3 regions of the Ferrimonas sp. genome follow, and region 1 is predicted to be linked to each of the others. Evidence: predicted binding sites of a transcription regulator. Region 1 holds the regulator's gene; each other region holds the start of a gene.

Region 1 (6,633 bases):
TGCACCGCCAGTCGGCGGGCTTTGCGACGCTCTGAAGGCTTCACTTGGTTCTCCTGAATTATAGACGTCTCTTAAATCTGCTTAAGGACGTTGACCATCTCCAGGGCGCTCATTGCGGCCTCGTGGCCCTTGTTGCCAGCCTTGGTGCCGGCACGCTCAATGGCCTGCTCGATGGTATCGGTAGTTAGGACGCCGAAGGAGACGGGAGTATCAAACTCCAGCATCACCTGTGCCAGTCCCTTGTTGCACTCTCCGGCAACGAAATCGAAGTGGGGAGTGCCACCACGGATCACCGCACCCAGTGCGATGATGGCGTCAAACTCACCCTTGGCGGCCAGTTTGCGAGCTGCCAGAGGCAGTTCGAAGGCACCAGGTACGCGAACGATGGAGATATCATCGTCATTGACGTTACCCAGACGCTTCAGGGTATCGATAGCGCCCTCTACCAGGCTCTCTACGACAAAGCTGTTAAAACGGCCGACCACCAGGGCGATCTTAGCGCCTTTGGCTTCAATGTTTCCTTCGATGACAATCATGATTTATATCCAAAAAACAGATTGGTATACGCCCCTGCATGAGGCCGGGGCGAAAAGTGGCGTAATGATAGCACAGCCAGCATTAAAAACTTAACGCTGGCCGGCCAGTTTTATTCACCGATGTACTCGGTCACTTCCAGTCCGAAACCGGACAGGGCGTGGTAACGTTTCTGCCCGGACAGCAGGCGCATCCGGGTCACACCCAGCTCCGCCAGGATCTGGGAGCCCACACCCACGGTGCGGGAGGTGCCAAAAGGCTTGTGCTTGGGACTGGCCGCCCCCTTGTCCTCTTCGGCGTAAGCTTTGATCTGCTCCAGCAGCTCCTCGCTGGTCTGGTGGCGACCCAGCAGCACCAGCACACCGTTCTCCTCCTGAGCAATGCGGCCAAGCGCACTGTCCAGGCCCCAGGGGCTGGCGCCACCGCGCTCGGAGAACAACAGGTCATTGAAGCCGTCGTGCAGATGAACCCGAACCAGAGGGTTGTCGGTCAGGTCGCCCTTTACCAGAGCGAAGTGGGCTTCACCGTCAATGGTGTCGCGGAAGCTGACCAGCTCAAACTCACCATGGCGGGTGGGCCAGCGGCAGCTGGCTTCACGGACAATGGTGGTTTCGTTGAGGTTGCGGTACTCAATCAGGTCGGCGATGGTGCCCACCTTGAGTCCATGCTCTGCGGCAAACTCCTCCAGCTGAGGGCGGCGCGCCATGGTGCCATCCTCATTGAGGATCTCCACAATCACCGCAGCGGACTCATATCCGCCCAGACGGGCCAGGTCCACCGAGGCTTCGGTGTGACCGGCTCGGGTCAGTACCCCACCCTCGCGGGCACGCAGGGGGAAGATGTGACCTGGCTGTACCAGGTCGGTAGGCTTGGCGTCCTTGGCCACCGCGGTCAAAATGGTGACCGCGCGGTCGGCGGCGGAGATGCCCGTAGTGACCCCCTGAGCCGCCTCGATGGAGACGGTAAAGGCGGTGCCGTACTGCTCGGTGTGACGGGAAACCATCTGGTGCAGGCCCAGGCGATCACAGCGCTCACCGCTCATGGGCATGCAGATCAGTCCACGGCCATACTTGGCCATAAAGTTGATCGCTTCCGGGGTCACCGCTTCCGCGGCCATGATCAGATCGCCCTCGTTCTCGCGATCCTCGTCGTCCATCAGGATCACCATCTTACCCAGACGGATATCCTCGATGATCTCTTCAATGCTGTTCAGTGCCATCTTGATGACCTTGTTATTTTAAGAATCCAGTTTTTGCCAACATCTCCATGGTGATGCCGCCAGTCTCAGGCTCATCATCCAGAGGTTGCATCAGTCGCTCCAGGTAACGGGCGATCAGATCCACCTCCAGGTTCACCGTAGAACCGGGCTTGAGCTCACCTATGGTGGTCTCCTGGACGGTATGGGGTACCAGGGTAAGTCGGAAACGGTGACCGTCCACCTCGTTGGCGGTCAGGCTGATGCCATCAATGGTCACCGACCCCTTCTCGGGAATGTAGCGGCCCAGGCCCGACGGGGCCCGCAGCCAATACTCTATGGCGCGTCCGCGGGGGCTGACGCTTTCTACTGTGGCCAGACCATCGATGTGGCCGCTGACCAGGTGACCACCCAGACGGGTGTCCGGGGTCACCGCCCGCTCCAGATTGACCTTCTGGCCAACCTGATAGTGAGCAAAGTTGGTTCGTGCCAGGGTTTCACCGGACACATCGGCCACATAGCCGTCCGCCAGCTTCTCCACTACGGTGAGACAGACGCCGTTGGTGGCGATGCTGTCTCCCAGTTGCACGTCTTCCAGAGGCAGCTTGCCGCTGGCCACGGTAACCTTGAGGTCGTCACCACGGCGCTCCAGCTGGCGCAAGGTGCCTACCGCTTCGATAATGCCTGTAAACATCTATGACTCCGCGCGCACCAGGGTCAGCCGCAGATCGGCGCCAACCCGGCGTACGTCTTTAAATTGAAACTCTGGCACCTGGGCCATCTCAGCCAGCTCGGGCAGGTTCACTACCCCGCGACCATCGCTGCCCATCATCTTAGGTGCCTGATACAGAATTAGTTCATCCCAGAGCCCGGAACTGAGAAAGGCTCCGGCCAGTGAGGCGCCGGCCTCCACCATCACGGTGTTGATCTGACGCCCGGCCAGCTCAGCGATCAGGGCATGAAGATCCAGCTTCTCCCCCTTCGAGGGGCCCTGCCAGCACTCCACCGGTGATGGCCAGTCACAAGCGTAGGCCTGGGTGGACGCCAACAACATGGGACCGTCAATCTCGGTCATCTTCAGCGGTGGCGCCAAGCGGGCCCGGCCGTCCACCACCACCCGCAAGGGCTGAGACCAGTACTGAGGCAGTGCCAGCGACGAGGGCAACTGCTCGGGGCGCACATTCATGGACGGGTCATCCGCCAGCACCGAGTCGGCACCGGTAATGATAGCGCCGTGGGCCAGCCGCATCGCCTGAACATCGGCCCTGGCCTGAGGGCCGGTGATCCACTTGGATTGACCGTTGGCCAGGGCGGTGCGGCCATCAACGGAGGCCGCCAGCTTGATGCGGATGTAGGGACGTCCGGTGGACATCCGCATAATAAAGCCTGGGTTGATCGCCCTGGCGTCCCCCTCCAGCAACCCGGAGGCCACCTCGATGCCGGCCTCGCGCAGCATGGCCAGGCCCCGGCCCGCCACCTGGGGGTTGGGATCCACCATGGCGGCCACCACTCGGCCGACTCCGGATTTGATCAGGGCTTCGGCACAGGGAGGCGTGCGGCCGTAATGGGAGCAGGGCTCCAGGGTCACATAGGCGGTCGCCCCCCGGGCCTGCTCGGCGGCGGCGCGCAGGGCAAACACTTCGGCATGGGGCTCACCCGCCTTGGGGTGGAACCCCTCCCCCACCACCTGGCCATCTTTGACGATGACGCAGCCCACCGCAGGGTTGGGGCGGGTAGAGAAACGTCCGCGCCGGGCCAGTTCAATGGCCCGGCGCATAAATTGAAAGTCGTCTTCTGACCAGTTCATTACTTTTCCAGCTTGGCGATCGCTTCGCCGAATTGAGACAGGTCCTCGAAGGCCCGGTACACGGAAGCGAAACGGATGTAAGCCACCTTATCCAGGGCCATCAGCTGCTCCATCACCAGGTTGCCCACCATGTCTGACCCCACCTCCCGTTCGCCTGTGGCGCGCAGGGCAGACTTGATCTTGCTCAGGGACTGTTCGATCGCTTCCTGAGACACCGGCCGCTTCTCTACGGCGCGCTGAATGCCGCGGCGCAGTTTATCCTCGTCAAACGGCTCTCGGGTGCCGTTCTGCTTGATCACCCTGGGCATCACCAGTTCGGCGGTTTCAAAGGTGGTGAAACGCTCATGACAGGTGAGACATTCGCGGCGACGTCGCACCTGGTGCCCTTCGGCCACCAGACGGGAATCGATCACCTTGGTGTCGTTGGTTGAACAAAATGGACAGTGCATGTTGCCTCCGGCGGGGTCCCTTTTACCAGGACAGCTTAACTGACTGCATAGAATAGCGGATTTACGCCCTCAGGTTAACGGTTTGCGGGGGATTGGGGCTCGCCCTTTGATCTGGCTCTCCGTCTGGAAGGAGCTCCATAACCCTTTACTAACATTAGAGCGTCCCAAAAAGAGAATTCGGGTCATTATGGGCAGGAAAACAGCAGGGCCCATCGAACGATGGGCCCTGTACAGAAGGGGTAGTCACCCTGGTTTATTCAGCTTAACGGTAAACCGGACGGCGAGCACATAACTCCTTCACCTGGGACTTCACCCGCTCGACCACGGCTTCGTTGCCGAAATCATCCAGGATGTCACAGATCCAGCCGGTCATCTCGCGGCACTCCGCCTCGTTGATGCCACGGCGGGTCAGGGCAGGGGTGCCGATACGCAGGCCTGAGGTCACGAAGGGGCTGCGGGGATCGTTAGGCACAGAGTTCTTGTTGACCGTGATGTTGGCGCGGCCCAGGGCAGCGTCCGCATCTTTACCGGTAATGTCCTTGTCGATGAGGTCCAACAGGAACAGGTGGTTCTGGGTACCACCGGACACCACCTTGTAGCCTCGGGTCATAAACACCTCGGCCATCGCCTGGGCGTTGGTCACCACCTGCTGCTGGTAGGTCTTGAACTCAGGCTGCAGCGCTTCCTTGAAGGCCACCGCCTTGGCAGCGATCACGTGACACAGAGGGCCGCCCTGACCGCCGGGGAATACCGCGGAGTTCAGCTTCTTGTAGATGGTCTCGTCGCCACAGGCGGAGAGGATCAGGCCACCACGAGGACCCGCCAGGGTCTTGTGGGTGGTGGTGGTCACCACGTGAGCATGAGGCACAGGGTTGGGGTAGACACCGGCGGCAATCAGACCAGCCACGTGGGCCATGTCCACAAACAGGTAGGCACCCACCTGGTCGGCGATCTCACGGAACTTGGCCCAGTCGATAACACCGGAGTAGGCGGAGAAGCCGGCGATGATCATCTTGGGCTGGTGCTCCTTGGCCAGGGCCAGCACTTCGTCGTAATCGATCTCGCCGGTCTCGGGAGAGATACCGTACTGCACGGCGTTGTACATTTTGCCGGAGAAGGAGACGCTGGCGCCGTGGGTCAGGTGGCCACCGTGGGCCAGGCTCATGCCCAGCACGGTATCACCGGGCTGCAGCAGGGCCATGTAGACCGCGGCATTGGCCTGGGAACCGGAGTGGGGCTGCACGTTGGCGTAGTCGGAGCCAAACAGCTCGTTAGCACGGTTGATGGCCAGCTCTTCAGACTTGTCTACGTACTCACAACCACCGTAGTAGCGCTTGTGAGGGTAACCTTCGGCATACTTGTTGGTCAGCTGAGAGCCCTGGGCCTCCAGCACTCGGGGGCTGGTGTAGTTTTCGGAGGCGATCAGTTCGATATGCTCTTCCTGACGGACACGCTCCGCTTCCATCGCTTCCCAGAGTTCGGGGTCAAAATCGGCGATGTTCATAGTTTTTTCCAGCATCCATGTCTCCTGCGTAGGGGGTTATTTTTTAGGCGGCCACTAGTTTACTCCTGTGTGACCCCGATCCCAAGTCCAAACAGCCCGGATGCTGTTTCCTCATAAATGAACGCGATAGATGGCGCATCCCTGCGCATCGAAATCCGCCTTGCCAATCCCCCAGGAATCGGCGAGGCACCCTCTTAACCGGCCGCCTGCACCGGCACGCCCTGGCCAACCCCCTTCACGCGGTTGCCTTCGGCCAGATACACCAGGCAGGGCTTGTGGGCCTGGGCCTGATGCTGGGCCATCTGCACATAGGCGCAGATGATCAGCCGATCACCGGGGGAGGCTTTGTGGGCGGCGGCCCCATTGACGGAGATCACCTTGCTGCCCGCCTCGGCGGCAATGGCATAGGTGGCGAAGCGCTCGCCGTTGTCGACGTTGTAGAGTTCGATCTTCTCGTACTCCAGGATCCCGGCCAGGGCCAGAAACTCACGGTCGATGGCGCAGGAGCCTTCATACTCCAGTTCGGCGTGGGTCACTCGGGCCTGATGCAGCTTGCCCTTCAACATGGTTGTGATCATAAGTGGTCTCTTCTATTGGATGCGAAATTGACTGACGGCGCCGTGCAACTGGGAGGCGAGTTGCCCCAGCTCAACGCTGGCCCTGGCGGTCTGAGCCGAGCCGGCGGCCACCTCCCGGGAGGCCTGACTGACCCCTTCCAGGTTCTGGCCAAGCTCGGTGGCCACAGACTGCTGCTGGGCACAGGCACCGGCAATCTGGGTGTTCATGGCGGCGATGGCATCGATGCTGCTCACCACCTGGTTCATGGAGTGGCTGGCCCTGTCTGCCTGGGCCACACACCCCTTGATCAGCTCACAGCTGGCCTGGGTTGCCTCGCCGGCCTGTTTTGAGCTGGCCTGAAGCTGCTCGATGATGGCATTGATGCGACTGGTGGACTCCTGGGTTCGGCCAGCCAGGGTGCGCACCTCGTCGGCTACCACCGCAAAGCCCCGGCCCTGCTCTCCCGCCCGGGCCGCTTCGATGGCGGCATTGAGGGCCAGCAGATTGATCTGATCGGCAATCTCGCGGATCACATCCACCACCACGGTGATGTTATTGGTCTCCCGCTCCAGCTCTGCCGCCAGCT
Region 2 (6,633 bases), on a different contig from region 1:
CCCAGTGCCACCATGTTGATGCCGAATACCGTCTGCATCTGAGTCTGAGCATAGAGGTTGTTCAGTACCACTTCCGGCACTTCACCACGCTTCAGTTCAATCACCACGCGCATGCCGTCCTTATCGGACTCATCGCGCAGGCCGGAGATCCCCTCCAGCTTCTTGTCCTTCACCAGCTCGGCGATCTTCTCGATCAAACGGGCCTTGTTCACCTGATAAGGCAGTTCGTGAACAATGATGGACTCTTTGCCGGTGCTGCTGGTTTCCACATCGGACCGGGCACGCACGTAGATCTTGCCGCGACCGGTCTTGTAGGCGTCGATGATCCCCTTGCGGCCATTGATGATGCCGCCGGTGGGGAAGTCGGGACCGGGAATGATCTCAATCAGCTCATCGATGCTGATGTCGCCGTTGTCGATAAAGGCCAGGCAGCCGTCGATCACCTCGGTGAGGTTATGAGGCGGAATGTTGGTGGCCATGCCCACCGCAATACCACTGGAGCCGTTGACCAGCAGGTTTGGCACCTTGGTGGGCAACACCTCTGGAATCTGTTCCGTGCCATCGTAGTTGGGCACGTAGTCCACGGTTTCCTTATCCAAGTCTGCCAGCAGCTCGTGGGAGATCTTGGCCATGCGCACTTCGGTGTATCGCATTGCCGCCGCGGAGTCACCGTCGACGGAACCGAAGTTACCCTGGCCGTCCACCAGGCAGTAACGCAGGGAGAAAGGCTGAGCCATACGCACAATGGTGTCGTAGACCGCACTGTCACCGTGGGGGTGGTATTTACCGATAACGTCACCCACCACACGGGCGGATTTCTTGTAGGGTTTGTTCCAGTCGTTACCCAGGCCGTTCATCGCGAACAGGGTGCGACGGTGAACAGGCTTAAGGCCGTCCCGGACGTCGGGCAATGCACGCCCGACAATCACGCTCATGGCATAGTCGAGATAGGAGCTTTTCAACTCCTCTTCGATATTAATCGGCGTAATTTCGTTAGCCAGATCAGTCATAGACAGATAGTGTCCCCTAAATGCGGCAGAGAATCCCAATTTCCCCGCCGAGCCGGCCAGGCCGGCAAAAACGGTAATTCGGCATTGTAGCACAGACATTGGCGTTGAAAAGCTGCGTTTCTTGCCTCAGGAAACAACGGCTTACAACTGACCAAAAAACGTGCGAAGGCGTGGGTAAAATGTACCATTTTGTGTCTGTTTGAGGTGTTTTCCTCCCAACCCTGTCTTTCTCCCCATCCGGCGCCATCGTATACTGGCGTCATCGGAGCCTGCCGATCAGAGGCTGGCACGCAGTATCTAAAGAAAGGACACAGAATGCAGCAGTCAAACGTCGATCCCGTAGAAGTGGGCAAATTTGAGAAGCTGGCTTCCACCTGGTGGGATCCCATGGGGCACTCCAAGCCTCTGCACCAACTCAACCCCCTTCGCGCCGCCTACATTGAGCGTCACGCCGATGGCCTGTTTGGCAAGCAGGTGCTGGATGTGGGCTGCGGCGGCGGCCTGCTGACCGAAGCCATGGCCAAAGCCGGTGCCCGTGCCACCGGCCTGGACATGGGCGAAGAGCCCATCGAGGTAGCCAGGCTGCATGCCCTGGAGAGTGAGCTGGATATCGACTACCAGCTGTGTACCGCCGAGGCCCACGCCGAACACAAGGGGGCCCACTACGATGTGGTGACCTGCATGGAGATGCTGGAGCATGTGCCCGACCCTGAATCCGTGGTTCGCGCCTGCGCCCAGATGGTCAAACCCGGTGGTCACCTGTACCTATCCACCATCAACAAGACCCCTCTGGCCTACATGACCACCATCGTCGGCGCCGAGCAGATCGTGAAGGTGCTGCCCAAAGGCACCCACGACTACAGCAAGTTCCTGCGCCCCTCCCAGCTGATTCAGTGGTGTGAGCGGGCCGGCCTGCGGGTTCAGCACGCCGACGGCGTTCTCTACAACCCACTGACCGAGACCTTCCGTCTCTCCAGCCGCATGGACATCAACTATATGATTCACGCGGTTAAGCCCAATGAGTAACGCCGCCATCAAGGGGGTGCTGTTCGACCTGGACGGCACCCTGCTGGACACCGCCCTGGATCTGGGCCATGCCGCCAACGTGGCCCTGGCCAAGTTCGGCTACCCCGGCATCACCGACGAGCAGGCTTACCTCTATTCCAGCCATGGTTCCAAGGGTCTGCTCAAGGCGGGCCTCGGGGACAGCTTTCATCGCACCGACATCACGCCGATGCGTGACACCCTGCTGGCCGCCTACGCCGAGCGCATCAGCCACCATACTCGTCCCTATGACGGCATCCCCCCGATGCTCGGCTACCTGGATAAGAACCTGCTGCCCTGGGGGATCATCACCAACAAGCCCGAAGGGCTGGCTCGTCAGTTGCTGGCTCAACAACCTGAGCTCTCTGGCAGTGCCGTTCTGGTGGGAGGCGACACCCTGCCGGTGGCCAAGCCCGACCCTGCTCCACTGCACCTGGGCGCCGAAACGCTGTCTCTGACCCCGGACAGCATCCTCTACGTAGGCGATGCGGAGCGGGATGTGGTGGCCGCCAACCGCGCCGGAATGATCAGTGTGGCCGCCTTGTGGGGCTACATCAGCGAAGAGGATCAGGCCCACACCTGGCCGGCTCACCACCGCTGCGATCGTCCGGAGGATCTGTTCGATCTCATTCGCGATCTGACTCAAAAATAGTCATACGAACCGGGGCAAAAAATTTTTTTTGCCCCGTTGTTTTTGTGAAAAAAACACTTGCATTTTCCTCAGCCCAATGGTGGTAAGGCTTAGCAGAAGCACATATTTTCCCCCACCTAATTATTCACAAGCTTACCCACAATTTGATCACATCCGGACCTATTGCACAGATCCGAAAACCGCCTTATCTTGTAGATCAACCCATCGGCACTACTACATGTAGTGCCCGATAATAAAAACACACACAATCAGGGGTGATTGCCGTTCAAGCGGTGATCGGCAATTCTCAGGTACTCAAACTAAGGATAATGTTTCAGGGACCACCTTTGCCGCAGTGGGTGGCTCTGGAACGAGAAATCGGACATGACTAAATCTCTCCTCATCACTAAACGAAGTGGTAAACAGGAACCCCTGGATCTGGACAAGATCCATCGGGTGATCTACTGGGCCGCTCAGGATCTGAACAATGTGTCTGTCTCCCAGGTCGAACTGGCCAGCCACATCCACTTCTTCGATGGCATGACCACCGAGGCGATCCACGAGACCATCATCAAGGCGGCCGCTGATCTCATCAGCGAGGAGACCCCGGATTATCAGTACCTGGCTGCCCGCCTGGCGGTGTTCCACCTGCGCAAAAAGGCCTATGGCCATTTCGAGCCCCCTCACCTGTATGACCACGTCACCAAGATGGTGGAAACGGGTAAGTACGACCAGCACATCCTCAGCGACTACAGCCGTGAAGAACTCAATGAGCTGAACGATCACATCGACCACTGGCGTGACATGGATTTCTCTTACGCGGCGGTGAAGCAGCTGGAAGGCAAGTACCTGGTGCAGAACCGGGTCACCGGTGAGGTGTTCGAGAGCGCCCAGTTCCTCTACATGCTGGTGTCCGCCTGTCTGTTCGCCAACTACCCCAAGGGCGAACGTCTGGAGTACGTGAAGCGGTTCTACGACGCCACTTCCAAGTTCAAGATCTCCCTGCCCACGCCCATCATGTCCGGCGTGCGCACCCCCACCCGCCAGTTCAGCTCCTGCGTGCTGATTGAGTGTGGTGACAGCCTGGACTCCATCAACGCCACCTCGGCGGCCATCGTCAACTACGTCAGCCAACGTGCCGGCATCGGCATCAACGGCGGCGGCATCCGGGCCCTGGGCAGCCCCATTCGTGGCGGCGAAGCCTTCCACACCGGCTGCCTGCCCTTCTTCAAACACTTCCAGACTGCGGTGAAGTCCTGCTCCCAGGGCGGGGTTCGCGGCGGTGCCGCCACCCTGTTCTATCCCCTGTGGCACCTGGAAGCGGAAGAGCTGCTGGTACTGAAGAACAACCGCGGCACCGACGCCAACCGTATCCGTCACCTGGACTACGGCGTACAAATTAACCGCACCCTGTACCAGCGCCTGATTGACGGCGGCGACATCAGCCTGTTCTCCCCGTCCGACGTACCCGGCCTGTACGATGCCTTCTTCGCCGATCAGGAAGAGTTTGAGCGCCTGTACACCCAGTACGAAGCGGACAGCAGCATTCGCCGCAAGACGGTGAAAGCGGTCAGCCTGTTTGGCCTGCTGATGCAGGAGCGCGCCTCCACCGGCCGCATCTACATCCAGCACGTGGACCACTGCAACACCCACAGCCCCTTCGACCCCAAGGTGGCCCCGGTGAAGCAGTCCAACCTGTGCCTGGAGATCGCCCTGCCCACCAAGCCGCTGAACAGCCTGGACGACCCCAATGGCGAGATTGCCCTGTGCACCCTGTCCGCCTTCAACCTGGGCGCCATCGACGAGTTGAGCGAACTGGAAGAGCTGGCGGATCTGGCGGTTCGTGCCCTGGACAGCCTGCTGGACTACCAGGACTACCCGGTACCGGCCGCCGAGCTGGGCTCCATGAAGCGCCGTACCCTGGGCATCGGGGTGATCAACTTTGCCTACTACCTGGCGAAGAACGGCGCTCGCTACTCCGACGGCAGCGGCAATGCCCTGACCCACAAGGCGTTCGAAGCGATTCAGTATTACCTGCTCAAGGCCTCCAACAATCTGGCCAAGGAGCAAGGGGCCTGTCCGGGCTTCAACGAGACCACCTACGCCCAGGGGCTGCTGCCCATCGATACTTACAAGAAGGCGGTGGACCAGTTCTGCGAAGAGCCGCTGCACCTGGACTGGGAAGCCCTGCGTGCCGACATCCAGGAGTTCGGCCTGCGCAACTCCACCCTGTCCGCGCTGATGCCTTCGGAGACCAGCTCGCAGATCTCCAACGCCACCAACGGCATCGAGCCGCCTCGTGGCCTGGTAAGCGTCAAGGGCTCCAAAGACGGCATCATGAAGCAGGTGGTGCCCGGCATCGAGACCCTCAAGAACCAGTACGAGCTACTGTGGGACATCCCGGACAACACCGGTTACCTGCAACTGGTGGGGATTATGCAGAAGTTCGTCGATCAGGCGATCTCCGCCAACACCAACTACGATCCGGGCCGCTTCAATGAGAACAAGATGCCCATGAACGTCCTGCTCAAGGACTTGATGCTGGCCTACAAGTACGGCCTCAAGACCCTGTACTATCAGAACACCCGGGATGGCCAGTCGGACTCCAGCAGTAAGACCGACGGAGCCGATGATTGCGCCGGCGGCGCCTGTAAGATTTAAGCGGCCGGCTCCGCCTGCGGGGCCGCTCTCTCAGCCAAGGATATGACCATGAGCCACAGATACAGCACCTTTTCCCGGGAAGCCAACAACGCCCTCAAGGAGCCCATGTTCCTGGGTAACCCGGTAAACGTTGCCCGTTACGACCAGCAGAAGCACCCCATCTTCGAAGAGCTGATCGAGAAGCAGCTCTCCTTCTTCTGGCGCCCGGAAGAGGTGGACGTGACCCAGGACCGCATCGATTTTGCCGAGCTGCCGGATCACGAAAAGCACATCTTCCTGTCGAACCTGAAGTACCAGACCCTGCTGGACTCCATCCAGGGCCGCAGCCCCAACGTGGCCCTGCTGCCCCTGGTGTCCCTGCCGGAGTTGGAGACCTGGATTGAGACCTGGTCCTTCTATGAGACCATTCACTCTCGCTCCTACACCCACATCATTCGCAACATCGTCAACGACCCCTCGGTGGTGTTCGACGACATCGTCACCAACAGCGAGATCCAGAAGCGTGCCGGCGACATCTCCGGTTACTACGATGAGCTCATCGATTACACCCAGCGCTACCAGCAGTTTGGCGAGGGGGAGCACCAGGTGGGCGACGAGACCTTCACCATCAGCCGCCGCGAGCTCAAGCGCAAGCTGTACCTGTGCCTGGTGTCCATCAACGTACTGGAAGCGATCCGTTTCTACGTCTCCTTCGCCTGCTCCTTCGCCTTTGCCGAGCGTGAGGTAATGGAGGGCAACGCCAAGATCATCCGCTTTATCGCCCGTGACGAGCAGCTGCACCTGGTGGGCACTCAGCACATGCTGAACCTGATGGCCACCAATCAGGATGATAACGAGATGGCGGAGATCGCCGTGGAGTGCTTCCAGGAGTCTGTGGAGATCTTCCGCCGCGCCGCCGAGCAGGAGAAGGAGTGGGCCGCCTACCTGTTCAAGGATGGCTCCATGCTGGGCCTGAACAAGAAGATCATCGAGGACTACGTGGAGTTCATCACCAACCAGCGGATGAACGCCCTGGGTCTGCCTGAGCTGTTCCCCAAACGCTCCAACCCCCTGCCCTGGATGAGCAAGTGGCTGGAAAGCGATGCGGTACAGGTAGCCCCGCAGGAGGTCGAGGTGTCCTCCTACCTGACCAACCAGATCAAGAACGAAGTGGACCAGGACGATCTGTCCGGGTTTGAACTCTGAGGTTGGCGGACAACAAAACCTTCAAGGTTCAGGTAGGCGAACGGACGCCGGTCAGCCATCAGGGTGACAACACGCCTCTGCTTACCACCCTTGAGGGTCACT
Region 3 (6,633 bases), on a different contig from region 1:
AGAGTCCATTCCGTATCTCGGGCTCAGCCGCAAGCTGTTCATCCAGGTGGCCTCTCGTCAGGTGGCTATGCAGGACCTGGTCACCGGTGACAACCTCAGTGTGGATGGCAGCATCATGGACATGGTGGCCTTCTTCCGACTGTTTGAACCTGTTAACGGTGATTTTTCCATCGTCGAACCATAAAATTATTTATCTTGATGACCGGCGCCGAAGCGAATAAACTTCGGCGCCGATTTACTTTCCGGTTACAAATGTATTCCGATCCGGTAAATCGACTCTTCTTCAGGAACCTCGGGAGCGTGCCGCTCTCTAAAGGTGGAGTGTTTAAGGGACGGTATTGATGAACTGGCTAAAACGCGGATGCTACTGGGCCGCACTGGGATTGATCCTTTTCCCATTTCTTGCCCTGCTGTTTGAATTTCCTCTGGCCTTCCAGGTGTATGATGATGTTGGTCACCGCCACGGTGCCAGCAGCGAACTCAAGCAATTTGTGCTGGCCAACTACTGGCTGCCCTCATGTTGGTTGGCGTCGGGCCTGTTGCTGATCGGTGCCGGCATCGAGCGGCGTACTCTGCCCATGGCCTTTGGCGGCGGACTGCTGCTGCTGTTTCCCCTGATTCATTATGGTGTTGCTCGTCTGAGTGCTTCATTGCTGAGCAGCTGTGACGATTGCCGGGTGTTCGGTCCCTCCGAGCTTGTGGTGAACATCATCATCGTGATGTTGGGCGCCCTGGTTCTGCAACGCTGGCGCAATCCGAGCGCCTGAAAGACCGGGCCTGTCGCCTTGTGCGCCTGTGAACCCTCTGTTAGCTTGAAAGGTTAGACAAGCGAAAGGGCGCAGGGGGATGCGATGCCAGTCAGGGAAAGAATGGCTCATGAAGGGGTTGAAGGCGTGCGGGTAGGGCGCTTCAATCAGGGGATCAACACCACCTTCATCCTCTACCGCATCGGCGAAACCCAGATTGACACCGGACCGCCAAACCAGTGGGCCACCATACGTCGTCTCCTCGATGCCCAACCTCCCAAGCGGCTGTTGCTGACCCATCATCATGAAGATCATGCGGGCAACGCCGCCCGAATCGCCACCCGCTACCATTTGACCCCTCTGGCGCCCGAATTGGGCCGGGCCAAGCTGGCTCGGGGTTATCGCATTCCCCCTATTCAGAGGCTGATCTGGGGCAGCCCACAGCCTGTGGAGACCCAAACTCTGCCTGAGCAGGTTCCGATGGCTGCAGGTGGAGCGCTGCATGCGGTTCATACCCCGGGACACGCTAAGGACCTGACCTGCTTCCACTGGCCGGATCGGGGTTACCTGTTTAGCGGGGATCTCTACCTGTCCAAGTCGATCCGTTACCTGAGGGCGGATGAAAACCTGTTGCAGTTGATGCAGAGCATCAACAAGGTGCTGGCGCTGGAGTTTGATGTGCTGTTTTGCCCTCACAGGGGCATAGTCCCTCAGGGCCACCTGGCCTTGAGGGAGAAGCTGGATAACCTGCGCGGACTGTGTGACAAGGCCAGTGCTTTGCATCGGGAGGGGATAGAGCCTGACGAGATCATCAACCGGCTGTTGGGGCCGGAAGATTGGCTGTCCAAGCTCAGTGGCTACAACATCAGCAAGGGCAACCTGATCAGGCAGGCGGTGGCAATCGATTCGGCTAAGGTGTAGCGATTTACGACGACAATGACAAAGGGGCCTGAGGGCCCCTTTGTTGTCTGCCTTTGGCGTGCGGATGTTACTCTACGGCGGGCACGCTCTCCTGCGCCCTTTGTGAGAGGCGGTGGATCACCTGGTTGCTGCTGCCTCGCCAAAGCAAAGAGGGATCCGCCAGTTCCTGTTCGAAACGGCCGTCGATCAGCACATCCAGATAGGGCAGCAGTGCCCGCTGCGCTTCGTCCAGCTCATCCAGGCGGTAACCTGTCCAGCACCAGATGTCTTTGTCTGGGCAGTGCTCCTTGACCCGGGTCACCAGCTCGAGAATGGCGGGTACATTGGCCGGGTGCAGAGGGTCTCCGCCGGAGAGGCTCAGGCCACGGCGTTTGATGCGGGTGTCGCTCAGATCACGGATGATCTGGTCAGCCATCTCCTCGGTGAAGGGGTGACCGGAGTCCAGTCGCTGGGTGCTCTGGTTGTAACACCCCTTACACTGATGGACACATCCCGCCACAAACAGGGTGCAGCGAGTGCCCAGTCCATTGACCACGTCCACCGGATAATAGTTGTGATAGTTCATTGAGGGGCCCTTCATCAAAAAGGGCAGGGACAGGCCCTGCCCTCTATCATGTACTCAAATGCTACAGGTGCTTAATCCGACGCTTTACCTCTTCCTGCTTACCCTCGTTGAAGGGACGGGCGTCAGGGCTGCCCAGGTAACCGCATACACGTCGGGTCACGGACACCTTAGCCGGATCATGGTTGCCGCACTTGGGGCAGGTGAAGCCTTTTGAGGTGCAATCGAACTCACCGGTGAAGCCGCACTTATAGCACTCATCGATGGGGGTGTTGGTGCCATAGTAGGGCACGTGCTGGTAGGCGTAATCCCACACGTCTTCCAACGCCTCGACGTTTTTCTGCATGTTGGGGTACTCGCCGTAGCAGATGAAGCCACCGTTGGCGATTTTCGGATAGGGCTTCTCGAAATCGATCTTATCGTAGGGGTTCACCTTCTTTTCCACATCCAGGTGGAAACTGTTGGTGTAGTAGCCCTTATCGGTTACGCCGTCGACAACGCCGAACTGGCGCTGATCGATCTTGCAGAACCGGGTGCACAGGTTTTCACTGGGGGTGGAGTAGAGGCTGAAGCCGTAGCCGGTTTGTGCTTTCCAGGCGTCGGTAGCGGCGCGCAGACGCTCTACGATGGTCAGGGCCTTGGTGCGCATCTCCTCGGAGTCAAACACGTGACCACAAGCCCCGTACAGGGCGTTTACGGTCTCATGCAGACCAATGTAGCCCAGAGAGATGGAGGCTCGGCCATTTTTGAAGATTTCACTGATGTCATCGTCCGGCTTCAGGCGAACACCGCAGGCACCCTCCATGTACAGGATGGGGGCCACCCGTGCCTTAACGCCTTCAAGGCGGTCGATGCGGGTCATCAGGGCCTTCTTCGCCAGCGCCAGGCGATCGTCCAGCAGTTCGAAGAACAGGTTCTCATTGCCCTTGGCTTCGATGGCAATGCGGGGCAGGTTAAGGCTGACCACGCCCAGGTTGTTGCGACCTTCGTGCACCAGCTGGCCGTCCTGCTCATAGGCGGACAGGAAGCTACGGCAACCCATGGGGGTTTTGAAGGATCCGGTCACCTCGACCACACGGTCATAGTTGAGGATATCCGGGTACATACGCTTGGTGGAGCACTCCAGCGCCAGCTTCTTGATGTCGTAGTTGGCGTCGCCCTCTTTGTGGTTCAGGCCATCGCGGATGGCGAACACCAGTTTGGGGAACACCGGGGTCTTGTGGTTCTTGCCCAGGCCCACCATGCGCACCTTGAGGATGGATTGTTGGATCAGGCGGCTCTGCCAGCTGGTACCCAGGCCAAAGCCGAAGGTTACGAAGGGGGTCTGGCCATTGGCGGTATGCAGGGTGTTGACCTCGTACTCCAGGCTCTGGAAGGCGTCATAACACTCCTTCTCGGTGCGAGCCATGGCGTAGGCCTTCACGTCGGATACCTGCCACTCCTTGCCCACTTCCAGGTGCTTTTCGTAGCTCTTGGTAACGTAAGGTTCCAGCACCTCATCGATGCGGTTGATGGTGGTACCACCATAGATGTGGCTGGCGACCTGGGCAATGATCTGTGCGGTCACCGCGGTGGCGGTGGAGATGGACTTGGGTACGTCGATTTCGGCGTTACCCATCTTAAAGCCGCCGGTCAGCATCCCTTCCAGATCGATCAACATGCAGTTGAACATGGGGAAGAAGGGGGCGTAGTCCAGGTCGTGATAGTGGATCTCTCCGCACTCATGGGCCTTGACCACATCCCGAGGCAGGATGTGTCGGGTGGCGTAGTGCTTGGCAACGATGCCGGCCAGCAGGTCACGCTGAGTGGGGATCACCTTGGAGTCCTTGTTGGCGTTTTCGTGGAGCAGGGCAGCGTTGCTCTGATCCACCAGGCCACGGATCTCCCGGTTCAGGCGGCTATTGGATTCGCGGGCAATATCGCGGTCGTGGCGATATTCGATGTAGGCACGGGCCACCGCTTTGTAGGGGCCCGACATCAGATGGTTTTCCACCATCTGCTGGATCTCGTCGATGTTGACGTTGCCAGACTCAGCCAGTTCCTGCTCAATGGTGTCGGAGACACGTTGAGCGTAATCATCATCCTTGACGTCAGCTGCCATGGCAGCCCGTGCGATAGCGTCGCGAATCCTTGCGCTATCAAAGGGCACCTGACAACCGTCTCTCTTAATCACAACTGGCATGAGAAAAAATCCTTAAGAATGTAGGAATAGGCCTTGACAAGCACTACATCTTGTTGCCTTGTCTTGAATATGGCCCATATGTGGGGGTACGACGCATATTAAGCGCCAAAATTCCGTCGGATAAATTGATCGCGATCAAGAAGATCACTACCCAAAATTCGAATGAGGTTACCGCCAGGTGATTCATTGGTTTTGATCAAGTTTTTCAAAAGTAATCAAGATGTATCGGTGATGATCCTTTGATGTGATCTCTGAACACAGAGTCGGCGGTTGTCGATGCAAAAATGAGGGGGGCAGAGTGTGATGGAAACAGTGTTCGTCATACTCGTCCCTGTGGATGGATTCACAGCTTGTGGAAAACCCGCTCCGCCCCTTGGTTGCCCTGCCTTAGAGCTGTGGTTAGATCCTTGTTAAACAATCGATCGCAAAAAGCGGTTTTTGATAACAAAAAAAGGGAGCGTTTGCTCCCTTTTTGCTCAGTGCGAAGTGACCCTCTTTTTACAGCTTTTCGCTGCGATCAAGAATGGTTTCCATCTCGTCCATCAGTCGGTTCATTCGCTTAAAGATCGCTTCATAAGGCTGGGCGGAAGCCAGGTCGACCCCGGCGTTTTTCACCAGGTCATATGGGTAGTCGCTGCCACCGGACTTCAGCAGGTTAAGGTAGCGATCGTAGGCCGCCTTGTCGCCGCTGAGTACCTCATCGGCGAAGGCCGCAGAGGCTGCGATGGAGGTGGCGTACTGATACACATAGAAGTTGTAGTAGAAGTGGGGCACATAGGCCCACTCGATGCCGTAGGCGTCATCGATGGCCATCACGCCTTTATCGTGACCGTGGTAGCGACGCAGCAGGTCCAGGAAGATCTCTGAAGCGCGGGTGTCACTCAGGGGTTGGCCCTTCTCCACCTCTTCGTGGATGGCACGCTCAAATTCCGCAAACATGGTCTGACGGAAGAAGGTCTGGCGGAACTTCTCCAGAGTTTGGCCCAGGTAGTAGAGGCGTTCATTGTCGTCAGCGGCGTTTTTCAGCGCGTAGTCGGTGAGCAGGTGCTCCTGGAACGTGGAGGCGATCTCTGCGGTAAAGGTGGCGTAGCCTGCGGTGGCGTAGTGCTGATTGGCGTTGGCATACACCGAGTGCGTGGCGTGGCCCCACTCGTGGGTCAGGGTAGACACCGAGGTGTAGTCATCGTTGTAGTTCATCAGCACGTAGGGGTGAACGTCGTAGGCGCTGCCGCTCATGTAGGCACCAGAGCGCTTGCCCAGTTTGGGGTAAGTATCCATCCAGCGCTGATCCAGGCCGGTGCGGATCTTATCGACGTAAGCATCGCCCATGGGCTCCAGGGAGGCCAGCATCATCTCAATGCCGCGCTCGATGGGATAATCACCTGTGGCTTTGACCACGGCTGGGTAGATGTCAAAATAGCCTTGATCATCCAATTTCAGCATACGAGAGCGTAACTTAAGGTAGCGCTGCAGGGTGTCCAGGTTGGCGTTGGTGGTGTCTACCAGGGCGCTGTATACCTCAACCGGAATGTTGTCTTCGCTCAGGGCTGCTTCCAGGGCGGAGTCGTGGTTGCGGCTGCGAGCGTTGAATACGTCGGCTTTGACATTGGCATCCAGCAAAGAGGCGATGGTGCGACGGTACTTGGACAGGGTGCCAAAGAAGTTGTCGAACGCCTTTTTACGTACGTCGCGATCCGGGTGGCTGCGGAAGCGGGCGTAGGTGGCCTGGTTCAGGGTCACCAGTTCGCCATCCAGTTCCACTTCAGGCCAGGGCAGTTCGGCATTGGTGAAGGTGGCGTAACTGGAGTAAGGAGCACTGGTGATGGTGCCGGCGGCGGCCAGAATCTTCTCTGCAGCGGGCGCCAGGGTGTGGGCCTTGCCGCGCAGGATGTTTTCCAGCGGGAAGCGGTAGTCGGCCAGACGAGGCTCGGACTTCACCATGGCCATGACCTTCTCTTCACCCAGGCCGATCAGCTCAGGGTTGATAAAGGAGGAACCCTGGTGGAAGCGGTTGGCCAGCATGGCGATGGACTGACGCTTGGCCCCGTTGTCCGAGTTCCGCAGATCGGTGTCGGCATTGAGGTTGGCGTAGACATACAGCTGGGACAGGGTCTTGGACAGGCCGTAATAGAGATCCATGGCATCGGCCAGGGTTGCGGCAGATTGACCCAACTTGCCCTGATAGGCGGCGAGTTGGTCCAATTGCTTCTCCAGGCTGGTTT

The links. The regulator NrdR, encoded in region 1, represses ribonucleotide reductase genes. The targets are predictions, from matches to a motif close to AAACACNANATNTNGTGTTT.
Region 2: nrdA (class 1a ribonucleoside-diphosphate reductase subunit alpha) is a predicted target of NrdR. The motif match lies at 2,915-2,934, and genes of this name have one in related genera.
Region 3: nrdD (anaerobic ribonucleoside-triphosphate reductase) is a predicted target of NrdR. The motif match lies at 4,450-4,469, and genes of this name have one in related genera.

What each region holds. Positions count from the first base shown of each region.
Region 1 covers NZ_JBLXDO010000013.1:49,565-56,197, forward strand. The annotation lists gene nusB (transcription antitermination factor NusB) at 1-44, opposite strand, end outside; gene ribE (6,7-dimethyl-8-ribityllumazine synthase) at 72-536, opposite strand; gene ribBA (bifunctional 3,4-dihydroxy-2-butanone-4-phosphate synthase/GTP cyclohydrolase II) at 647-1,753, opposite strand; gene ACN0RV_RS12570 (riboflavin synthase) at 1,767-2,423, opposite strand; gene ribD (bifunctional diaminohydroxyphosphoribosylaminopyrimidine deaminase/5-amino-6-(5-phosphoribosylamino)uracil reductase RibD) at 2,424-3,536, opposite strand; gene nrdR (transcriptional regulator NrdR) at 3,536-3,985, opposite strand; gene glyA (serine hydroxymethyltransferase) at 4,248-5,504, opposite strand; gene panD (aspartate 1-decarboxylase) at 5,684-6,067, opposite strand; gene ACN0RV_RS12595 (methyl-accepting chemotaxis protein) at 6,080-6,633, opposite strand, start outside.
Region 2 covers NZ_JBLXDO010000018.1:40,510-47,142, reverse strand. The annotation lists gene gyrA (DNA gyrase subunit A) at 1-1,010, opposite strand, end outside; gene ubiG (bifunctional 2-polyprenyl-6-hydroxyphenol methylase/3-demethylubiquinol 3-O-methyltransferase UbiG) at 1,326-2,036, shown strand; gene ACN0RV_RS14855 (HAD family hydrolase) at 2,029-2,706, shown strand; gene nrdA (class 1a ribonucleoside-diphosphate reductase subunit alpha) at 3,070-5,346, shown strand; gene nrdB (class Ia ribonucleoside-diphosphate reductase subunit beta) at 5,395-6,531, shown strand; gene yfaE (class I ribonucleotide reductase maintenance protein YfaE) at 6,534-6,633, shown strand, end outside.
Region 3 covers NZ_JBLXDO010000018.1:16,766-23,398, forward strand. The annotation lists gene ACN0RV_RS14720 (alkyl/aryl-sulfatase) at 1-184, shown strand, start outside; gene ACN0RV_RS14725 (hypothetical protein) at 342-767, shown strand; gene ACN0RV_RS14730 (MBL fold metallo-hydrolase) at 852-1,667, shown strand; gene nrdG (anaerobic ribonucleoside-triphosphate reductase-activating protein) at 1,735-2,232, opposite strand; gene nrdD (anaerobic ribonucleoside-triphosphate reductase) at 2,294-4,411, opposite strand; gene pepF (oligoendopeptidase F) at 4,910-6,633, opposite strand, start outside.